One region of the Bacillus sp. OTU530 genome, then DNA from elsewhere that is predicted to be linked to it. Evidence: riboswitches for the same ligand, from Rfam matches in the RefSeq annotation. Region 1 holds a riboswitch; each other region holds the start of a gene.
What was found. A riboswitch is a leader RNA that binds a small molecule or an ion and turns the genes downstream of it on or off. The one in region 1 is predicted to bind S-adenosylmethionine.
Positions count from the first base shown of each region.

Region 2: linked by a shared signal. The riboswitch ahead of AAHB12_RS29405 (5-methyltetrahydropteroyltriglutamate--homocysteine S-methyltransferase) and the one ahead of metE (5-methyltetrahydropteroyltriglutamate--homocysteine S-methyltransferase) in region 1 are both predicted to bind S-adenosylmethionine.
Region 3: linked by a shared signal. The riboswitch ahead of AAHB12_RS00055 (bifunctional homocysteine S-methyltransferase/methylenetetrahydrofolate reductase) and the one ahead of metE (5-methyltetrahydropteroyltriglutamate--homocysteine S-methyltransferase) in region 1 are both predicted to bind S-adenosylmethionine.
Region 4: linked by a shared signal. The riboswitch ahead of metK (methionine adenosyltransferase) and the one ahead of metE (5-methyltetrahydropteroyltriglutamate--homocysteine S-methyltransferase) in region 1 are both predicted to bind S-adenosylmethionine.

Region 1 covers NZ_JASATP010000002.1:32,709-38,670, reverse strand. Annotated here, with positions in the region: gene AAHB12_RS01550 (GNAT family N-acetyltransferase) at 42-527, shown strand; gene AAHB12_RS01545 (GNAT family N-acetyltransferase) at 597-1,085, shown strand; SAM riboswitch class I at 1,508-1,618, shown strand; cobalamin riboswitch at 1,731-1,923, shown strand; gene metE (5-methyltetrahydropteroyltriglutamate--homocysteine S-methyltransferase) at 2,084-4,381, shown strand; gene AAHB12_RS01535 (acyl-CoA thioesterase) at 4,997-5,470, shown strand; gene AAHB12_RS01530 (MFS transporter) at 5,579-5,962, opposite strand, start outside.
Region 2 covers NZ_JASATP010000079.1:929-6,890, reverse strand. Annotated here, with positions in the region: gene AAHB12_RS29425 (hypothetical protein) at 182-340, shown strand; gene AAHB12_RS29420 (helix-turn-helix domain-containing protein) at 699-1,070, shown strand; gene AAHB12_RS29415 (DinB family protein) at 1,314-1,817, shown strand; gene AAHB12_RS29410 (hypothetical protein) at 2,061-2,924, opposite strand; gene AAHB12_RS29405 (5-methyltetrahydropteroyltriglutamate--homocysteine S-methyltransferase) at 3,311-4,438, opposite strand; SAM riboswitch class I at 4,520-4,620, opposite strand; gene AAHB12_RS29400 (alpha-L-rhamnosidase-related protein) at 5,012-5,962, opposite strand, start outside.
Region 3 covers NZ_JASATP010000001.1:6,940-12,901, reverse strand. Annotated here, with positions in the region: gene metH (methionine synthase) at 1-746, opposite strand, end outside; gene AAHB12_RS00055 (bifunctional homocysteine S-methyltransferase/methylenetetrahydrofolate reductase) at 743-2,578, opposite strand; SAM riboswitch class I at 2,885-2,997, opposite strand; SAM riboswitch class I at 3,215-3,327, shown strand; gene AAHB12_RS00050 (methionine biosynthesis PLP-dependent protein) at 3,404-4,516, shown strand; gene metC (cystathionine beta-lyase) at 4,513-5,682, shown strand.
Region 4 covers NZ_JASATP010000043.1:26,336-32,297, reverse strand. Annotated here, with positions in the region: gene AAHB12_RS23675 (DUF2785 domain-containing protein) at 1-689, opposite strand, end outside; gene metK (methionine adenosyltransferase) at 1,482-2,681, opposite strand; SAM riboswitch class I at 2,824-2,933, opposite strand; gene pckA (phosphoenolpyruvate carboxykinase (ATP)) at 3,236-4,822, shown strand; gene AAHB12_RS23660 (ABC transporter substrate-binding protein) at 5,044-5,962, shown strand, end outside.

The DNA of each region.
Region 1 (5,962 bases):
GATGTATACCAGTTTCTATAGAAAGAGAGGCTGTATTCCCCATGCAGAAGATTGAAGCGGAAATAGAACACTTTTTCATCTCTACAAGCAAAGAACTTCTCGATCTAGATATGATTCACGAGTTTTTAAGTGTGCAATCTTATTGGGCAAAGGATATAAAAAAAGAGTTAGTCAATGAAATGATCAATCATTCATCTCTTTGCTACGGCATCTACAAGAAAACACCCGATATCAATAGCCGCTTCCAGCAAGTTGGGTTTGCAAGAGTTATTACCGATTTCGTTCGTTTTAGTTGGTTAGCGGATGTTTTCATTCTTCCAGCATACAGAGGTGAAGGACTAAGCAAATGGTTATTAGACATCATTGTGAATCATCCTAAACTGAAGGGCACTCGTTTTATGCTGGCGACCGAAGATGCTCATGGATTATATAGCCAATACGGATTTGGTTCGTTGAAAAAACCAGAGAATTTTATGATGAGACAAGCAGATATGGCCTTAATTCTTGAAGGGCATAGTCTAAAATAATTTAAATCTTGTATACTAAATGCTCCTCTCTTTAGAGAGATCTGTATTAACTTGCGGAAGGAGATAAAAATGATTTGTCTGGCAGAGGCAAAAGATGCACATTTAGTTCATGCAGTTACGATGGCTGCATTTGAGGAGTATCGACATATAGACATTCCCTCAAGTGCTTTAAGCGAAACAGTACATTCCATCCAGGAATCGTTATCTCACAATAAGGAACAAGCCTGTTTATACATACAAGATGAAACTACAATTGGCTCAGCAAAATTCTCATTAAATGAGAATTCCCTTTATTTTTCTCGCCTCTCTGTTTCTCCACAGGAACGAGGAAAAGGCATCGCAAAATCCATGCTTTCATGGCTAGAGACATATGCCCGCCAACACGGCAAGCGAGAAGTTCTCTGCCAAGTACGTATGTCTGTCCCGCAAAATATAAAATTATATGAATCTGTTGGATATGTGATATGCGGTGAAGAAGTAGTGATAAAACCAAACGGAAGTGAAGTAAACACTGCATTCATGAAAAAAATATTTGAAGGACGATTAAAAACTATCTAACAAAACCGTCCGCTTTTGAGTGCTTACGTTAAGCTGTAACCATTCGTAAAATATTAAGGGTTGTCTCCATTCTAAAAGGTCTGAACCTACTATTACATCCTAATACGGTACTCAAAAAAAGCAGCAACGACACCCCATATAGGTATCGTTGCTGCTTTACATATTTTATGCACGTATTGTTTGGTTTGCTACAAGCTTTTCATGAAAAAGTTTTGCTGCTTCAACTGTATACCTCATCAGTGATCTTACATCACACAAAAATTATATTTATAAAATAAATAAGTAAGTATCGAGTACAAGTTATTTTATATTCGTATAAACGGATGAGAAAAACTATCCAATCGGCGAGTTTTCTTTAAAATTCTTTTTGACAGCCTGTGTATCTCATGCTAAGATGACTATCATATTCAAAATATTAAAAACTCTTATTGAGAGTGGTGGAGGGACTGGCCCTGTGAAGCCCGGCAACCATTTGACAGTTTTGTTGAAAAGGTGCTAATTCCCGCAAAGCAGATTGCTTTGACAAATAAGAGAGGATTTCATAAATAATGAATACCTCTCTATTGGGAATAGAGAGGTTATTTATATTTAGGAAGAGGTAAACTAAGGGCGGGTCGAGACCCAGCCGCTTGTCTTATTAAAATTTCATAAGAAAATGCATCAGGTGCTGTGTGAATGATTCACTCAGCTTAAAAGGGAAGACCGGTGAAATTCCGGCACGGTCCCGCCACTGTGATGGGGAGCGACTTATCAATGAACCACTGTTTCATATTGAAATGGGAAGGGATAAGAAGCGATGAACCTAAGTCAGGAGACCTGCCTGTTGTGTGCGCTTATACTCTACGTGGACATAGAGAGGAGTGAGGAATACGTGTTGGGAAAATCAGGATATCTCAACTCTAGTTAACTATGCGTATAAATCTCTCTTTTCTATTTAGAAAAGGGAGATTTTTTAGTTGGGGATAAACTACAAACATACAAGGAGTGTAAAACATACGATGAATACAGTAAAAAGCTCAAATTTAGGATATCCAAGAATTGGTGAAAAGCGTGAATGGAAACAAGCACTTGAACAGTTTTGGGCAGGGAAACTAGAAAAAGAAGAGTTTTTAAAACAAATTGAGGAGATTCGTCTACAGCATCTTCAGAAGCAGCATGAACAAGGAATTGACCTGATCCCGGTTGGAGACTTTAGCTTGTATGATCACGTGCTTGATACAGCGGTTATGTTCGGATTAGTGCCACAACGCTTTGAATATAGCGGAGGTAAGGTATCACTTGAGACGTATTTTAATATAGCACGAGGCACGACAGGTGCGGTTGCATCTGAAATGACAAAATGGTTTAACACAAACTATCACTATATTGTTCCCGAGCTGGGCGAAGCAGTGCCTGCTCTTGTCGAAAACCGTCCACTTCAATTCTATAAAGAGGCGAAACAAAAGCTTAATATTGCTGGAAAGCCAGTAATATTAGGACCTGTAACATTTGTAAAGCTTTCAAAAGGCTATCAAAGAGGTGAATTTAAAACCGTCGTGAATCAATTTGTACCGCTTTATGCTGACATTTTACGTGAATTACAGCAAGAAGGAGTAGAGTGGGTACAAATCGATGAACCGATTTTAGCAACTACGATTTCAAAAGAAGAGCTTGCATTATTCAACGAGGTTTATCAAGCATTACATGAAGCAGCGCCAAACATAAAGGTGATTTTGCAAACGTATTTTGAGAGCATTGAACATTATGAAGAGGTTATCTCACTTCCTGTTCAAGGAATTGGACTTGATTTTGTACATGATGCCGGCCAGAATCTTGCGGCTTTGAAGCAGTACGGTTTCCCACAAGATAAGGTGCTTGCAGCTGGAGTCATTGATGGACGCAACATATGGCGTGCGAATCTAGATGATAAGTTTTCTGTTCTTGCGGAGATTACAGAGGTCGTTTCAAAAGATCATCTCATTGTACAGCCTTCATCAAGCTTATTGCATGTGCCTGTGACAGTGAAAAACGAAGAAGCGCTCGATGAGATCTTAACAGGTGCATTAGCGTTTGCTGATGAAAAATTACATGAAATTGTTGTACTTACAAAAGGACTGCAAGAAGGAAAAGAAGCGATACAGACAGAAATCACTGCGAGTGTAGAAGCTATCAAAGCATTAAATCAATCATCAGTTCGAAACAATACAGAAGTTCAGGAAGCGATTCGCAGCCTGCATACGTATAAAGCAGATCGCCAAGCACCGTTTAGCGTACGCCAAGGCTTGCAAGAAGAAGCTTTTGAATTACCGCTGCTTCCAACTACAACAATTGGTAGCTTCCCGCAAACACAAGAAGTCAGAAAACAGCGTTTGAAATGGCGCAAAGGCGAGCTGACTAATGCAGAATATGAAACATATATAAAAGCAGAAATTAAAAAGTGGATCGACATTCAAGAAGAGCTTGGTCTAGATGTGTTTGTACATGGAGAGTTTGAACGTACAGACATGGTTGAATATTTCGGTGAGAAATTAGCCGGCTTCCAATTTACGAAATTTGCTTGGGTACAGTCATATGGCTCTCGTTGTGTGAAGCCGCCGCTTATTTACGGTGACGTGTCCTATCAAGAACCAATGACAGTTGCAGAAACTGTATATGCCCAATCGTTAACAGACAAGCCTGTAAAGGGAATGCTAACAGGTCCAATCACTATTTTAAACTGGTCATTTGTACGCGATGATATCCCACGCTATGATGTTGCAAATCAAATTGCACTTGCACTTCGCAAAGAAGTTGAGGCACTTGAGGAAAATGGAATTCGCATGATTCAAGTCGATGAGCCAGCGATTCGCGAAGGACTGCCGTTAAAACAGGAGAAAAAGCAAAGTTACCTTGGCGCTGCCGTGTATGCATTCAAGCTTGCAACAGCGTCTGTCCAGAACGATACACAAATTCATACCCATATGTGCTATTCAGACTTTAAAAATATTATCGATGCTATCAAGGCGCTCGATGCTGATGTAATTTCAATTGAAACATCAAAGAGTCATGGGGAGTTAATTCATTCCTTTGAAGAAAATACGTATGACAAAGGTATCGGCCTTGGTGTGTACGACATTCATAGTCCACGTGTACCAAAGCTTGAAGAGCTGACAAGAAACATTGATCGCGCCCTGCAAGTGCTTGATCCAAAGCTATTCTGGATTAATCCAGATTGCGGTTTAAAAACACGTGGTATTGATGAAACAGTTGCAGCACTGAAGGTAATGGTTGAAGCTGCAGAACAGACGAGAGAAAAATTGCTTGTGAAAAAGGGATAATAACATAGGTAAGCATTTTCTAGAAGGTAAACCCCTGATTTCCCTACATTCAGCAGGAAATCAGGGGTTTTTTCACTGTAAGTATAGATTTCTAGCTGGAAGCCAATTCGGCATAGCGAGAAATGTTAGGAATACAGTATAAGGGCAACTTCGCCTCTGTCTTCACCCAAGGGCAGGGCTCGCCAATCAGTGAATTTTCTTTATTCTTGGATACTTTTAGTTTTATCAAAGAGGAAAAGACTCACTTGTAGTAAAATACTTATGAGATAGTATCATTTTATCCTTATACTTTATGGTTCTTTAATTTGCAGATTAAGGAGAATAAAAGAAAAAAACATACAACCCAAACGCAATGAAAAGAACATAAAATCTGCTGATTCATGGTATTTGAATAACAAAGTTCTTGTATTTGGACAAGTAGGTTAGATTAGTGGATTCAGCGGGCAAACTGGTTATGTAAAAACATACAAGGGAACTATGTTACGAATCTGAGGGGTTTGGAACTGATTTGTCATAATAATAATTGGCAATTTGCAGTTTTGGAGGCTACTGCCTACCGGAAATTCATCTCCCCCCTTCTTCTTTCCAGAAAATCTGTTAAATGGAGTGATAATTATGGAACAAGCTTATTCAGTAGAACGCTCTAGAACAATTCAGACAAAACTGGTTCTTCCACCAGATACGAATCATTTGCAAACAATATTTGGGGGAAAGGTTCTAGCTTATATTGACGAAATTGCTGCATTGGCAGCTATGAAGCATTGTAATAATATAGTTGTGACAGCATCCATTGATTCTGTAGACTTTTTAGCAGCTGCCACTCTTGGAGATGCTCTTAGTTTGGAGGCTTTTGTTACATCAACAGGGCGCACTTCTATGGAAGTTTATGTAAAAGTTCACTCTACTGATTTATTATCTGGTACGAACACTTTAACTACAGAATCCTTCCTTACCATGGTAGCTGTTGATCAAAACGGAAAACCTATTCCAGTCCCCAAAGTAATACCTCAGACAGAAGAAGAAAAACGACTGTTTGAAACAGCTTCTGCTCGTAAGGAGTATAGAAAAAATAGAGCTATGATTCGATAGTATAGTAAGACTTAAATCCACTTCATTTTTTCATAGACACCTGCATTCCTGTTACAATAATTAAGCTCTCATACTGTAACAGGAACGCTAGTCAGGCCGTTTTTATAATCAAATTGCAGATCTATTTTTTTTATCCAGTTCCGTATAAATGGTTTCAAGTTCCTGATTCGAATTGATTGGGTAGTATCTAATCATGAATAAGGCAAGTATACAAACTAAACCAGGTCCAATCGTTCTCATCAAGTTAATACAAAGTAATGTTGCATCATTTTGTATTACTTGATTTGCAACATAACCTGTAGAATCAAGAAGAATCCCCGCAACCCCTGCAGATACTGCAAATCCTATTTGGATAGATAAAGCATTTAAGGAAAATAAAACACCATCTGATCTTTTACCTGTTGTATACTCCGTGAGATCAGCCAAATCTGCCATCAAAGCCGTCATTGAAACCAGTACTAATCCGATACAGAATGTAATCAAAACCGCTAG
Region 2 (5,962 bases), on a different contig from region 1:
CTAAAGCTTCTTAGACAACTTCGATAATCTCCACTAACACAGTAGAACACTCAAAGTAGTATCAATGACCTTGCTAGTTACAAAAACCGACCTCCAGAAGAGCTTGAAATCCACAGTTTTTATTCTTTTGCAGCCTTAATTTCAGAAGGACTTATCTTTGAAAAAGAACAGGAGGAACCTTATGTATCATAATACTGAGCCGCAACAATGGGTGAATGACTATTTAGATTTGTACCTTTATGCCGGAAGAATCGGTGATCAGTCTTGGCAACAAGAAATCCTCGCTAAATTAATAAACTTTTCAACAAACCAACTATCTAGACCAGCTATAACCTACTAAATTGAACTCTTAACCTTGAAGTAAAATACCTAGCTTATCTGTTTCCGTATAACATAGGAGACAAATAGACTAGGTATTTTTTATGAAGCTAGTGCAAGAAATACTCACTTTATATAGGACTTCCATTCATGCTTTACATCTCCAAAGATTATCAGGAAATGATTTATTAACGGACTTTTTCGTAAATTCCATTTACTAGCAAAAGAAAAACAGTCGGTATATACTGTTTTCGAAAGGTCAAGACCATAGACTCAAGGACTTAATCAGATAAGCATTGTGGGAATACTCTCATCCACAGCTTTGCTCCGTTGAAGCCATTAATTCCTATATGTTATTGATTTTTACTGAGCTGCTGCGGATGTACCATAGCTCACCTAAAACTAAAGAACCAAGTTTAAAAAAGGCAGTCGTTTCAGATATACTTGCTTATATGGAAAAGAATTATCAGTCGATTACATTAGAACAAACAGCGGAAAAGTTCCACTTTCATCCGAATCATTTAACAAGGGTATTAAAAAATAATTTAGGAAAAACATTTATTGAGTTATCTCATCAATTAAAGATAAAGAATGCTTGTACCCTGCTGGAAAATACAGATTTAACAATCGATTTAATCACTAATAAAATTGGCTATAGTAATATCGCCTTTTTCTACAAAGCCTTTAAAAGAATTCATGGCGTTACTCCTGCCGAGTACCGTAAAAGAAATAAGGAAAGCCCTACTCTTTGATAGAGTAGGGCGCTATTCTTAGTTAGATCCGGTATGTATAATTATTCTCCATTTCAGGTTGATGGTAACCTCTTTTTTCCCTGCCTATAGAAGCTGAATTTACTCTAAAAATCACAGCATAATTGGGATGTTATTTATGCAATGAATGATGTTATATCCAAAAGGAAATAAGGAAAGTTGAGATACGAGAACAAATGTTTTATAATAAATCTCCACTACTAATGAATTTTGGAGGAATTATATATGTATGTAACGATTTCGGACTTTATTAAAGAATGGAATAGGGAAGCTATGCTAACTCAAAACGTTTTAGATGGTTTGACAGATGAATCTTTAAAACAACAAGTTTATTCAGAAGGGCGCACTTTAGGAAGGATTGCATGGCATTTAACAACAAGTATTCCAGATTATTTAGCTCATTTTGGATTAAACATTAATGGAGTAGCAAATGCAGAAGGCGTCCCAGCTTCAGCAAAAGAAATTGCTGCAACCTTTAGAGAGGTAAGTTCTTACGCAGCCCAAATTATTGAACAACAATGGACAGACCAATCTCTAGAACAAATACAAGTAGCATTTGGGAGACAGGAATCAAATGCCCAAATACTAATGGGGCTAATCAAACACATTGTTCATCATCGTGGCCAAATTACCATTCTGATGCGCCAAGCAGGATTGAAACCATTTGGGGTTTATGGACCACCAAAAGAAGATTGGATTCATTTAGGAGTAGAAAATTCACCACTTTAAGAACATCATCTAATACGGGCTTATCTTGAATATAACAGATATAGCAGACTCACCGACTGGAGACATTGTCAATCCCTTATGCTCCCTTATATCACTTTCTCTTATAGTTGATATACGTGACAAGATCCTATAAGTTTCATAAATTAGGAAAGCTCACAATAAAGACCGCCCATTATCTATAAATGCAGAAGGCGGTCTTATCTATATTTCTATCATGATAGTGTTGCACTAATGTTTTGCTAGTTACGGGAGGATCACTCTCGTAGCCTGTAGAGTAGCTTGATTATTATTTTGGATTGTTAAGTTCACATCGTAATAACCTCTCTGAGCAGACGTACAGCTATAATCACCTGAACATCCGGTCACAAAAAACGGCGTATTCGGAAAGTTAGCATGAATATTAGTTAATCTCGAATAAAATACATGTGCATGGTGAGTGAAAATGCCCAAGATTCTATTTCTTACATTGGCAGGTATCGCATTAAAAAACCTATTTGTTTCTTGCCTACTCACAACATGGTCTCGATTCACTGTATTATATATTCCAGGAACATACAAAGGCCAATGAAAATCGATAATATAGTAATGATTAGCATCCAAACTGTTTAGTAGGTTTATACTAGCCGGGCTAAATGTTCCAGTTCCATTATCCAGCCAGACATGCTGTACCAGTCCCTGTGTTGCTGGAATATTAACTCGTCCAGTAAAATCGTTGAAATAGTGTAGAAATAAGTTTCGACTATTATTCCTATCGGTATCTTCCCAATTTCCGATAGATGTTCTATGGTAGATATTTCTTGGCGTCAAAACTCCATCAACAATATCTGTGAATTGCTGATAATACCTTTCAGCTTCTTGACTTGTAAAAGCTCCTAAAGCGTGCGCATTATCTCCACCAAAAATAATATACCTTTTGTTTCCACTACTCACCACTCTCGGTAAAAAAGCACGAAACATACTTTGGCGGCTATTTTGATATCCTACATGACTATCACCTACAACCGCCAAATTGACGTTATACGATCCCGTAGGCAAGGTTGGTGAAGAGCTACAGTTGTCGTTTTTATTCTTATTACAATCGTAATTATAATTAACTATTTTTATCACCTGTTCTTTATCCTTTTATATCTTTCTTGATATCCTATTAAATAGATGAAACAGTGCCTGTACACTCTTAAGAAATGTGTTTTTATTTAGAGGTATCCATTTCACACATGGATAATTGCAATGATTTGAAGACGAATCCAAAATGAGATTCAATAGCGTTGAATTGCTATTATTTCAACTATGTAATTAGTATCGACAATAGTAATAAGGGGATATTGATTATCGATTTAAAAATAATTGGAAAGCGAATCAAACTGTATTCCTAAAATTTCTCGCTACGTCGAATGGGCTTCCAGCTGGAAATTTATACTTCCTTACAGTGTAAAGAAAACCCTCCCTACTTAGCCATAGAAGGGAGGGCTCATACTGCTATTTCAAATCACTGTTTAGTTGTTTCCCCATACATCTTCAGCAATTTTAATTACATGTTTTATCTTATTCCATTGATCTTCTTCCGTTAATTTATTTCCTTCTTCCGTACTTGCAAATCCGCATTGAGGACTTAATGCTAGGTTTTCTAGAGGAATAGATTGACTTGCTTCTTTGATTCGCTCTTTAATCAATTTAGGATCCTCTAGTTCAGGGAATTTAGATGTAATTAATCCTAAGATAACGGTTTGGTCATTACGTTTAAAGTTCTTTAATGGTTCAAAATCACCTGAACGTTGATCATCATATTCCAAGAAGAGTCCATCTACATTTAAGTTAGCAAATATTGCATCAGATATATTGTCGTACCCGCCACTTGTAATATATGTAGACCTGAAGTTCCCACGACAAATATGCATTGTAATTACCATATCAGCAGGCTTCTTGGAAATAGAATCATTTAAGCAACGTACTCTAGTATCGATAATGTCCTGTACATCCATGCCGAGTTTTTCAACGACTGCTTGTATACGTTCTTCAGAAACAAAATCAATCCAGGAAGTATCGTCTAATTGTAAATAACGGCAGCCTGCATCATAGAAAGCTTGAATTGCTTTTTGGTAAGCTGCTACTGTATCATTATAAAACTCCTCTTGGTTGCCGCTATAATACTCATCACCTTGAATTCTAGTGAATAACATATTAGGACTTGGAATGGAGAACTTAGCCACTTGGCTTCCATCACCATATTGGTTAACAGCTTCTTTTAGGAACTTGAAGTGTTCTAGCATATAATGATTATTAAAGCCTACTTTACCAACTACTTTGATTGCCGTATTTTTTGTTTTGGCACCCTTGAAGTTACTTATATATTCCGTTTCAAACTCAGCTACCCCTTCTAAACCTGATAAAAAATCTAAGTGCCACCACGAGCGTCTAAATTCGCCATCCGTGATTGATTTAAGGCCTACCTCAATTTGTTTTTGCACAAGCTTCGCAATCTCTGTATCCTCTACAGCCTTTAGGGCATCCTTATCGATTTCCTCATTCGCATAAGCTGTTCTTGCTTCTTTAATAGGCGCCGTTCTTAGAAAGCTTCCTACATGATCGGCTTTAAATGGAGCTTTCACTAGTGTTGTTGTCATATTGAATTTCCTTCTTTCTTTAATAATCAAAAAACCCTCTTCTCAAAAATAAGAAGAGGGTAATTACCGTAATAGGTTCTCTTCTTATCTTCAAGCAAATCGCTCCTGGAATTGGCACAGTACTTAAATAGTCCGCTGCCGAGGTCTCATAGGGCCAGTCCCTCCACCTCTCAGGATAAGAATATTCAAAAATATTTAACTAGACAAATATTTAACTTAGTAATTAAACTACACTTGTTTTGTTGCCCTGTCAATAAGTTTTTTTAAAGAAAACTCGCCGATTGGCGAGCCCCGCTCTTGGGCGAAGACAGAGGCGTAGTTGCACTTATACTGTATTCCTAAAATTTCTCGCTACGCCGAATGGGCTTCCTGTTAGAAATTTATACTTTCTTAAAGTGTAAAGAAAACTCGCCGATTGGCGAGATCCGCCCTTGGGCGAAGACAGAGGAGAGGCGTAGTTGCACTTATACTGTATTCCTAAAATTTCCGACTACGCCGAATGACCTTCTAGCTGGAAATTTATACTTCCCTACAGTGTAAAAAAGTAATCCTTTAAGCATTTTATAGGGAAATTTACAAATTATATTTTCGAATCAAATAAGTCGGCGTACAGCTCCACGCATGGCAGTAGCTATTAATCAAATAACTGCCGTACGGTGAAAAGTCTTTATTATTAGGGTCATATAATTCCCAGAACGTATCTGCACCGTCATGGATCATTTCACCCCAGTACGCTTTTAGCTGTTCAACTGCCTTTTCTTTTTCGCCTACTATAATAAGTGCTTCCACTAAGTAATGGTACATATACGGTGTTGTGAGGACAATCTCAGGTTTCTCTGACAATAGACGGTTCATAAGCTGACGATTTTCCTCTGGCTCTAGTACCTCCGCCAATGCCATCCAAATCTGGCTTGCCCACGAAATTTGTTTTTCTGCTCCGCTTACGAAAAAGCCTTTTTCTTCGTCCCATAGATGGGTAATCGTTGCCGTTACAATCTCCTGCAGACGCTCTTCTAAGAAAGCCTGCTTGTCGCTGCCCAACACCTTTGCCATTTCAATTGCCCGCTTGATCGCATGAATAAGCACAGCCTGCGAAGGAGCTTGCTTGTTTAATTCCTGGTGCCAATCAATAAATGACCACCACGATTTATCATCCTTTACAATATTGTGCTCATCTAATCGTTCTAATGCGAGCTCAATTTGACGATAAGCACTAGGCCATAGCTCCACTAGCGTCTCTTTGTCGTTCGTCGCAAAGTAATAGTCATGCAATGTTGTTGAAAATAGCAGTGAATAGTCAAATAAGTATATGTCATCTGGAATTAATGATGGCGCAATAAATACATTTGCCATAATTTTTCCTCTATCATCCGGCACACCTGCAAATAAATATAAGCAGCGTTTTACTAAATCATTATTTTGGAATGTCTCGTAATTTGCTAATGCCTGAAGCCGTAAATCGCCGAGCCATAAACGACGGTCGCGCTTCGGTCCATCCTCAAATACATCCTGCATGCAATCCTG
Region 3 (5,962 bases), on a different contig from region 1:
TTTGGATAACAAGAAATATAGCACTCGGAAAGCGTATCTAAGGAACGGATATGATCGCGCATGAATTCTGGTCCCGTTGCACAGTTCAATCCAACAGACAGCGGCTTTAAATGTTCAATGGAGAGATAAAACGCCTCAATCGTTTGACCCGCAAGCGTCGTTCCCATTGGCTCAATCGTTCCAGAAATCATAAGCGGAACTTTCACATCAAGCTCCTCAAATGCTTTTTCAATACCGATGCAGGCAGCCTTTACGTTACGCATGTCCTGACATGTTTCAACTAAAAGCAGATCTACCCCGCCGCGCAATAAGCCGCGTGCTTGTCGATGATAGGCCTCGATTAGCTCATCAAATGTAACACCACCCGTTACGCTGATCGCCTTTGTTGTTGGGCCCATTGCACCGGCCACGTATGCTTCCTTGCCGCACTCTTCTACAGCTTGCTTTGCGAGCTTTGCTGCAATCACGTTCAGCTCTTCATCTAGGTGCTGCAGATTATAGTCGCTGAGTACGATATTTGTCGCACCAAATGTGTTTGTTTCAATGATGTCAGTGCCAGCTTCTATATATGCCTTATGAATATTGACAATCACATCAGGGCGCGTCATTACCAAATATTCGTTACATCCTTCATATTCCTCACCGCCGAAATCATCCGCGTTCAAGTCTGCGTCTTGAATCATTGTCCCCATCGCACCGTCTAATAGTAAAATGCGTTCTTCAAGCGCTTGTTCGATTGGTTTCATGCGTTCAATTCCTCTCTTTGCTCTTGTTTTTGTCTCACATAGCGGACGAGCGTTTCCGTCATTTCATATCGTAAGAAAGGCGTAATTAAATAAATGCCTTTAAACAGCTTCATTGCTTCCTCTACCAGCTCCTCTGAAAGACGGATGCCTTCCTTAGCAGCCTCCTGCGGCGTCACATGACCATCCATGCGTTGTCGCACTTCCTCAGGTAATGTAATACCTGGTACTTCATAATGGAGAAAATCTGCATTTTTCTTGCTTACAAGCGGCATAATTCCAATATATATAGGCTGCTCGAGATGTTTTGTCGCTTCATATGTTCGATGAAGCACATCCAGATCATAAACTGGCTGCGTTAAGAAATAATCCGCACCCGCTTCGATCTTCTTCTCCATTCTTCGTACAGCTGCATCCACATGACGTACATTTGGGTTAAAGGCAGCTGCTACTGAGAAGGTTGTCGCTTGTCCAATCGTTTTTCCTAACGGAGAACGTCCCTCGTTCATTTCCTTAATCATGCGAATCAGCTCAAAGGAAGAAACATCATATACAGATGTTGCTCCAGGGAAATCCCCGACTCTCGCAGGGTCACCTGTGAGCGCAAGCACTTCATTAAGGCCTAAAGCTGATAATCCAAGCAAATGGGATTGCAATCCGATTAAATTATGATCACGGCATGTTAAATGCGTCAGTACCGGGATATCGTTACGAGCCAAAAGCGCGCCCATCGCCATATTGGAAACACGCGGACTAGCTAGTGAATTATCAGCAAGCGTGACCGCATCCGCTCCTGCACGTTTTAGTGCCTTTGCTCCTTCAAAAAAGAGCTGCGTATTCAGCGTTTTCGGCGGATCCAGCTCAACGATAATCGTCGTATCCTTTTTAGCTTTTTCCGCTAGGGTAGCCTTCTGGATTGAAGGCGCCTCTTTCACAACAACAGGAGCCGGACGAGCATGACGCTCTTTCTCAAGAACAGGTGCCGCATTTGCAAGCACTTGCTTCATCGCTCTTATATGCTCAGGCGTTGTACCGCAGCAGCCTCCTAAAAGGCGCACTCCCTGCTTCACAAACTGCTCGGCTGTATCCTCAAAATATTTTACAGTTCCCTCGTAAGTGTAACGACCATCTGCATATTTCGGCAAGCCTGCATTTGGATATGCAGATAAATAGCCTTTTTCTGGAATAGACATCAATTGGAGTGATTCAATCATATGAAGCGGGCCAAGGCGGCAGTTAAGACCTACCACATCCGCTCCTTGCTCAAGGAGCTCAGCTAGAATTATTTCCGCATATGTTCCGCTTTGTGTAAGTCCCACTTCATGTAAAGCAAGCTGCGCGATAATCGGTACATTCGTTTCTTTTCGTAAAATACGAAGTGCGTGCAGCAGCTCTGTTTCATCGTAAAATGTTTCAAGCAGGAGGCCGTCTATACCTTCTCCAAGCAAGGCATTCGCCTGCTCCACAAGCATAAATTCACGCTCTACGTCGTTAAGCGTAACGCCGCCGATATGCTTCATACCGCCGATTGTTCCAATTATCAACGTCTCTGCATTCGCTGCCCGTTTCGCATTTTGTACAGCTGCACGGTTGATGCGGGATACTTGATCTCCCAGACCATGCATACGAAGCTTGCCTTCGTTCGCTCCATACGTATTCGTTTGAATTACGTCCGCACCCGCTTCTACATATTGCCGATGAATATCGATAATACGCTCTGGATCTGTTACATTCAGCTCCTCAAAGCAGCTTTGCAGGCCACGCGAATATAAAAGTGTTCCCATCGCACCGTCACCAAGTACGACGCCTCCCTTTAATCTCTCTAACAACCTCATTCTCTTCCCCTTCTTTCTCTAATCAATGTATGTGTAGCTCCGTTCCCGGAAGGAAAATACTATAAGAAAAGCAGACGTGGTCCATCCCTGCTCCTGTAGCAAAACAACCCAAGCGGTTCGGCTGGAGTTAACTGACGGAAATACTCCTTAAGCTCTTCTCTGCTACCAGTGCTTTTGTTCTTACTAGTAGAAGGATTATTTTGCAAAAAGAAGCAGACCGCAATAGCTTGACAATACTCGAAACATATACTCTCGGATTTCAGTAAGAAACCCCCTCTTCAGACAGAAAGAGGGGGTTTGATGTCCCTCTTATCATCCAGAACAGATTCGTTCTGCAGGTGTTAGCACCGTTTCAAGCATACAAGCTTGAAGGTTGCCGGGCTTCATCGGGCCTTTCCCTCTGCCTCTCTCGATAAGAGCATTATATTTTCATCTAAGGTTATGATAACATAGAAACGGCATTATCGTCTTCATATAGCAAATCCCAATTTTCACTTAATTTAGCATGTGTACTGGAGTGAAGTCAATGGCATTTTTTGAAATCAAAGAATTTACGGAAGATTATAAAAAGGGAATTGATTTTTATACTGTATTTAGTATAAATTATATAAGGGACTTACAATTTTATAATTTTTTCTCTTATCAAGAGAGGTCGAGGGAACTGGCCTGACGACGCCTCAGCAACCATTAACATGCAGTTAAAAAGGTGCTAACTCCAACAAATTCTAACAGAATTTGAGAGATAAGAAGGTATTCTCACCGAGCACAAAGCCTTCTTTCACAACAAAGAAGGCTTTTATTGTTTATTAAAGGAGGAACTGCACTATGTATTCACAAGAAACGAAACTAGCTCAAATTGGAAACCGCAGCGAAACAGCTACAGGAGCGGTTAATCCGCCTGTTTATTTTTCTACTGCTTATCGTCATGAAGGAATTGGACAATCTACTGGCTTCGATTATATTCGCACAGGAAATCCAACAAGAAAAATTTTGGAGCGCGCCATCGCTGATCTAGAAGGCGGCGATCAAGGCTTTGCATGCAGCTCTGGCATGGCTGCGATTCTTGTTGTTCTCTCTCTGTTTAAAACAGGAGATGAAATGATTGTATCTAAGGATTTATACGGCGGAACGTACCGTTTATTTACAGAGCATGAAAACAAATGGGGTGTTCGCTTTAAGTATGTTGATACGCATAACCTAGCGGAAGTAGAAGCAGCAATTTCCGAGAACACAAAGGCTGTATTTGTGGAAACTCCTACCAATCCTTTAATGGAAGTAACTGATATCGCGGCTGTCGCGGAAATCACGAAAAAACATGATCTTCTTTTAATTGTAGATAACACATTCTATACGCCAGTGCTGCAACAGCCACTTTTACTTGGCGCAGATATTGTAATTCACAGCGGCACAAAGTATCTCGCTGGACATAACGATGTATTAAGCGGTTTGGTTGTAGCAAAAGGCGAGGAGCTATGTCAGCAAATTGGTTATTACCATAACGCATCCGGTGCTGTATTAAGCCCGTTTGATGCTTGGCTTGTGATTCGCGGAATGAAAACATTGGCTCTTCGTATGAAGCAGCACGAAGCAAACGCAAAAGCGATTGCGGCATTTTTAGAAGATGCTGAAGGCATTACAGATGTCTTATATCCAGGACAGGGCGGTATGCTTTCCTTCCGTGTAGCCGATGAAAGCTGGGTGAATCCACTCTTACAGTCCTTACAGCTTATTTCCTTTGCTGAAAGCTTAGGTGGTGTAGAAAGCTTGATGACCTATCCAGCTACACAAACACATGCGGAGATTCCAGAAGAAATTCGCTCTGCTCGCGGTGTTTGTAACCGCCTGCTTCGCTTCTCTGTCGGAATTGAAAGCGCAGAGGACCTCATTCAAGATTTAACGCAAGCTCTTGTCGCAGTGCGCGAAGGGGTGAAAGCATGACAAAGTACGAGCAAGATACACTGTTAATTCACAATGGCTTTAAATATGATGCAGGAACAGGGGCGGTCAGCGTCCCGATCTACAATTCCTCTACATTCCATCAGGTGGATGTAGACTCCTTTGGAAAATACGACTACAGCCGCTCCGGCAATCCGACGCGCGAGGTGCTGGAAGAAACAATCGCGCTTTTGGAAGGCGGCGTAAGAGGCTTTGCATTTGCATCCGGCATGGCGGCAATTTCGACTGCTTTTCTTCTCTTATCACAAGGAGACCATGTTGTGATTACTGAGGATGTATACGGCGGAACATTCCGTGTTGTAACAGAGGTGTTAACACGCTATGGCATCAGCCATACATTTGTTGATATGACTGATATAGCGCAGGTAGAGGCAGCAATCCAGCCGAATACAAAGGTCATCTATATGGAGACGCCTTCTAATCCGCTTTTGAAAATTACCGATATTCGCGCAATATGTGAACTTGCGAAAAAAGCCGGCGCGTTAACATTTGTAGATAATACCTTCTTAACGCCACTTTCGCAGAAGCCGCTTGAGCTAGGAGCCGATATTGTACTTCACAGCGCAACAAAGTTTCTTGCCGGACATAGTGACGTAATGGCAGGACTTGCAGTTGTAAAGGATGAAGAATTGGCAAAGCGCTTCTACTTTTTACAAAATGCGTTTGGCGCAATTCTTAGTCCACATGATTCCTGGCTTGTGCTGCGCGGCCTTAAAACACTTCATGTGCGTCTGCAGCACTCTGTTGCAGCAGCTGAGAAAATTGCCGAGTATTTACAAACTCATCCAAAAGTGAAGCGTGTCTACTATCCAGGTCTTGCTGATCATCCAGGACGTGATATCCAGTTTGCGCAAGCAACGGATGGCGGTGCTGTTTTATCGTTTGAGCTTGAAAACGAAGAAGCGCTTCGTCAATTCCTGGCACACGTTAAGCTTCCTGTGTTCGCAGTCAGCCTTGGCGCTGTAGAATCAATTCTTTCATATCCTGCTAAAATGTCGCACGCTGCGATGGGACAAGAGGAACGAGAAAAACGCGGTATCTCTGCTTCTCTTCTTCGCTTGTCTGCAGGACTTGAAAATCCAAATGATCTTATTCGCGACATCGATCAAGCCCTTGTGGCAGTTGAAACTTCAGCTGTATCGCTTTAATCAAAAACCCGGGGAAACCCGGGTTTTTTTACGCACTTTAAGAAAGTATAAATTTCTAGCTGGAAGACAATTCGACGTAGTAAGAAATAAGTGCAACTACGCCTCTGTCTTCGCCTAACGGCTCGCCAATCGGCGAGTTTTCTTTATATTATCCTGCTTTAGGAATAGAGTAACAGGCAGAGAATACCCAACCTCTTTCCCGATATTCACAGCGGAAAGGTTAGAATGAGTAGATTTGGTTAGATTTATTTAAATTGTTTTTATATTCCTATTTTCCTAG
Region 4 (5,962 bases), on a different contig from region 1:
TGCACTGCCTCTTCTAGCTCAACAAAGTTTACAATCCAAGCTGCCATATACATTTCATTAATAAGTCCCTTTTCCCAAAGCGCAAGTACCACACGTACAAAATGCTCATCTTCGAAATGAGCATACACTTGCTCTCCCTGACACACCTTTTCCTTAATCACCTCTAACATCGCATATGCAAGAGATGCCTGCTCCTTTGTTAAACAACGAGCAATTGCAGCAAGAGCATCAGCTGCCTGCACAACAGCCTGTGCTTTTCCTTTTTCTTTTATATATCCTCTTACATCTTGTTCCAAATACAGATACTCTATCATTTGCTCGGCAACACTCTCTAGCTGCTCCTCTGATAAAAACGGATCACGTTCATGAAAAGATAGAATAGCAGCCAAAATAGAAGCAGAAGCAGCTCGCCGAAACACAGAATCTGTTCCATCCTCACCAATTCCATACAATAAATAATCTGGACTTAACGCTTGAAGCAATAGGCCTCTTAGCTCCTTATGACGAAACACCCCGTTTGCAATCCAGCTTGCTAACACCTCATAAATCAACTCACGGAAATCAGCATCAGTTGAACCAATTTCCTCCATAATTATTTGCGTATACGGATAAGCATCCGTATCATCAGGCACCGCGTACCTGTGATCTCGAATGAGGCGAAGCTCAGACTGTACAGTATCTTGTTCCATTTTTATCTCCCGCCCTTTACACAATTGTAGATCGATCTTTGCTATGTATAACACCTTTCAAGCATATAACATACAGCCAGAACAATGCTACTCGTTTCACTAAAGAAAACCCGCCGACTGGCGAGCCCTGCCTTTGGTCGAAAACAGAGGCGTAGCCCTACTTATACTGTATTCCTAAAATTTCTCACTACGTCGAATTGGCTTCTAGCTAGAAATTTATACTTTCTTAAAGTGTAATAAAAGCCTTGAGTCACGTTCTTTGACCCAAGGCTTTTCACACATATGTGATGGAATTGTATCCGAATGCACTTGTCATTCTGCTGTTGCTCTCTAGTTTATAGCTGTGTATCATATATCCTCGTATCATACATCCTTTGTATTTGTACTTTATGTACAACAGAATGCATAATTCTTTCATGTTCGGATCCTTTGGAGGTAGTCCAAACCACCCCGCTTAAGAATACACTCAGACAAAGCAGCCAAAACAAACACGCAATTTTATTAATCATTGCAGTCCATCCTTCCTTTCCCCTTTACACTGGTTATGCTCCACAAAGGGAACGAACAGAAAATGCATCTGCAGGCTTATTGTTTGAGGAAAAGAAACGATGCACTCATTCCTTTTTTTCACAACTACAGGGAACCGAACAGCCCGTGTTGATCGTGTAGCTGATTGACGTAGCTCTACTTATACTGTATTCCTAAAATTTCCGGCTACGTCTCACTTCTAGCCGGAAATTTATACTTTTTCAAATAAAAAAGACCCATGCGCTGCATAGATCTTTTTCATGATTATACCCCTGCTTGCTGACGAAGCGTATCAGCTTTGTCTATACGCTCCCAAGTAAGGTCAAGCTCGTTGCGGCCAAAGTGACCGTACGCTGCTGTTTTCTTATAAATCGGGCGACGTAAATCAAGCATTTTAATGATACCTGCTGGACGAAGGTCAAAATTTTTACGAATCAAATCAACCAATACATCCTCAGACACTTTTCCTGTTCCAAATGTATCAACAGAAATAGATACTGGCTGCGCTACACCAATCGCGTATGCAAGCTGTACTTCCGCTTTATCCGCAAGCCCTGCTGCTACGATGTTTTTCGCAACGTAACGAGCGGCATATGCTGCAGAACGGTCTACCTTTGTAGGATCCTTACCGGAGAACGCACCGCCGCCATGGCGAGCATACCCGCCGTATGTATCAACAATGATTTTACGGCCTGTTAAACCAGCATCCCCTTGCGGTCCACCGATTACGAAGCGGCCTGTTGGGTTAATAAAGTATTTTGTATTCTCATCAACAAGCTCAGCTGGAACAACTGGCTTAATTACATATTCTTTAAGATTACGCTCGATTTGCTCATGCGTTGCTTCTGGATGGTGCTGCGTGGAAATAACGATTGTATCAACGCGAACCGGCTTTCCATTTTCATCGTATTCAACCGTTACTTGTGTTTTACCGTCCGGACGAAGGTACGGTAATGTATCATCCTTGCGCACTTCTGTTAAACGGCGGGATAACTTGTGTGCAAGAGAGATTGGAAGAGGCATAAGCTCTTTCGTTTCGTTACATGCAAAACCAAACATTAAACCTTGGTCACCAGCACCGATTGCTTCGATTTCTTCGTCAGACATAGAGCCTTCACGCGCTTCCAGCGCTTTATCTACACCCGCTGCGATATCAGCAGACTGTTCATCGATAGAAGTTAATACCGCACATGTTCCAGCATCAAAGCCGTACTTTGCACGAGTATAGCCAATTTCACGGATTGTTTCACGAACGATTTTTGGAATGTCCACGTATGTAGAAGTTGTAATTTCACCAGCTACTAGCACTAAACCTGTTGTTACCGTTGTTTCACAAGCTACACGTGCGTTTGGATCGTTTGTTAAAATCGCATCCAAAATAGAATCTGAAATTTGGTCACAAATTTTGTCCGGATGCCCTTCGGTTACAGACTCGGACGTGAAAAGACGACGCTTGTTTGTCATTGGTAAACCTCCCCTAATCTATTATGTACGGAACTCATCCCTAAATTAAATTGTCATACGACATTCTTAAAATTCCCAAGAAAGCAAAATAAAAAACCTTTCCATCTGAGGAAAGGTTGAATGTGTCATTTCTTGCCTTTCACTCTTATCGTTCAAAGCATTGCTGCCTTGCATCAGGTTGAGCACCTTTACCTTTTCGGTCAGGTTGCTGGGCTTCATAGGGCCTGTCCCTCTGCCAGCTCGGGATAAGAGAGTATCCGTCTTAAAGCTATAGTATAGAAATAACACTACTTTGTCAATTCATTCCCCTTAAATTTCAGCAAAAAAATCCTGCTTATTATGTGTTGGTACATGTATTCTAAAACGAATAATAGTACACACCAATTCATCTAATAACATCTTGATCAATTTTTATAACAGGAAAAATCCCCAAAAAGTGTAAACACACAAACATAAACCAATAAATAGTATACACTATTTAAAACAATGTGTTATACTTTTTATGGGTAATGTGAGATATTTTTCTATAATTCAAACAAAGGATGGTTTTGATGATGAATACTGTGAATGTCCAAATCGGGTTAAATGAACTATTAAACGGAAGCAATGCACATGTTCAATTAAGCGTACCGCAATTGGTAGAAAAGGTTTTAATCCGAGAAGAAGGAAGCCTAACTTCAACAGGTGCTGTTTCTGTTTCAACCGGAAAATATACAGGGCGTTCTCCCAAGGACAAATTTATTGTCAGCGAAGCATCCGTCAAGGATAAAATTGACTGGGGCGTAGTGAACCAGCCAATTGCTGAAGAAACCTTTCACCACTTATACACAAAGGTACTGGAGCATTTAAGAGAAAAAGAGGAGCTTTTCGTATTCAAGGGCTTTGCTGGCGCAGACCGTAACTACCGCCTTCCCATCCAGGTTGTAAATGAATTCGCATGGCACAACTTATTTGCCCAGCAGCTATTCATCCGCCCGACAACACAGGAGCTTGCAAACCACGAAGCACAATTCACCATCGTGTCTGCTCCGACATTCAAAGCAGACCCAGCACTCGATGGAACAAAATCGGAGACATTCATTATCATTTCCTTTGAAAAGCGGATTGTACTGATTGGAGGTACAGAATATGCAGGAGAAATGAAGAAATCCATCTTCTCCATTATGAACTATTTACTTCCAGAGAAAGATATCCTTTCTATGCACTGCTCGGCCAATGTAGGGGAAGAAGGAGACGTTGCACTATTCTTTGGTTTATCCGGTACAGGAAAAACAACCTTGTCTGCCGATTCAAACCGTAAATTAATCGGTGATGATGAGCACGGTTGGTCTGACAACGGCGTATTCAATATTGAAGGCGGCTGCTATGCAAAATGCGTAAACCTATCCCGCAAGAAGGAACCTCAAATTTTCGACGCGATTACTTTCGGCTCTGTATTAGAGAATGTTGTGTTAGATGAGAATACTAGATTTGCAGATTATAATGATACCTCCTTAACAGAGAATACACGTGCCGCGTATCGGATTGATGCAATTGAAAATATTGTACTTCCAAGTGTTGCCGGTCATCCGAATACAATTGTCTTTTTAACCGCGGATGCATTTGGCGTACTGCCTCCTATCAGTAAATTAACAAAGGAGCAAGCCATGTACCATTTTTTAAGCGGCTACACAAGTAAGCTTGCCGGTACAGAACGCGGTGTTACATCTCCGCAGGCGACCTTCTCAACATGCTTTGGCTCCCCGTTTCTGCCATTACATGCATCCCGCTACGCAGATATGCTTGGTCAAAAGATTGAAAAGCACGGGGCAAAGGTATTCCTTGTGAATACTGGTTGGACGGGCGGAGAATACGGAACTGGAAAACGAATGAATCTTGCGTATACGCGTGCAATGGTGCAGGCCGCGCTAAGCGGTGAGCTCGACCGTACGGAAACGGTGAAAGACGATATTTTCGGTCTAGACATTCCACTTCATGTGCCAGGTGTACCAGATGATGTCTTAACACCGAAAAAAACATGGGCTGATCCAGCTGCCTACAAGGCAACAGCATTAAAGCTTGCGGCACAATTCAAAGAAAACTTCAAAAAGTTCAAAACGGTTCCTGAGCGTATCGTGAAGCTTGGCGGTCCCATGATGTAACCTGTTGTCTCATACCGCTTAGGGAAAGCCTACTCTTCTAACAAAACCTTGGCTTGTTGGAAACGAATTATATTAGAAAAAGAGCAGCCTATCGTGGCTGCTCTTTTTCTAATACAATCTTGGCTATTTCCGTTCTGGGACAAGCAAAAATTTTTCTAGGCGCTCACATATGGGCGTTTTTTCACATACAGTAAAATAGGCTTACTTTAGGAGGTGCATCTATGAAAAAGCTGGTTAGCGTATTAACAATTATAATGTTAAGCTTCTTTACATTTGTCGCATGCAATCAAACAAAACAAGTAAATATGCAAAAAGTTCGTGTCGGAGAGGTAACACACTCCTTATTCTACGCACCATTATATGTGGCGTTACAAAATGGATATTTCAAAGATGAGGGTCTGGACATTGATTTACAAACAACAGCTGGCGGCGACAAAACAATGACTGCGCTTCTCTCAAATGGCATTGATATTGCTCTCGTTGGTTCGGAAACATCGATTTATGTGTATAATCAAGGGGCGAAAGATCCTGTTATTAACTTTGCACAGCTCACACAAACAGATGGAACATTTCTCGTTTCCCGCAAGAAACTCGACTCCTTTAACTGGAGCGACTTAGAGGGAAGTGTATTTTTGGGGCAAAGAAAAGGCGGTATGCCGCAAATGGTTGGGGAATACGTCTTGAAGAAATACGGGATCAACCCGCAGCAAGATTTAACTTTAATTCAAAACGTTGAGTTTGCCAATATTGCAAACGCCTTTGCTTCTGGTACAGGTGACTTCGTTCAATTATTTGAACCAACCGCAAGTATTTTCGAAAAAGAAGGAAAAGGTTATATCGTAGCATCCTTTGGCAAGGAATCCGGTAAAGTTCCCTATACATCTTTTATGACAAAAGAAAGCTACTTAAAAGATAACAAGAAGGTCATCGAAAAATTCACAAGAGCCCTCTATAAAGGGCAGCAATGGGTGGATACACATAGTCCGGAAGAAATCGCAAAAGTAGTAACACCACTCTTCGAGGATACACCACAGGATATTATCGTTAAGGTCATTGAGCGCTATAAAAACCAAAACTCTTATGCAACAAATCCGATTTTAGATACAGAAGAGTGGAACAACCTGCAAAGTATTATGAAGG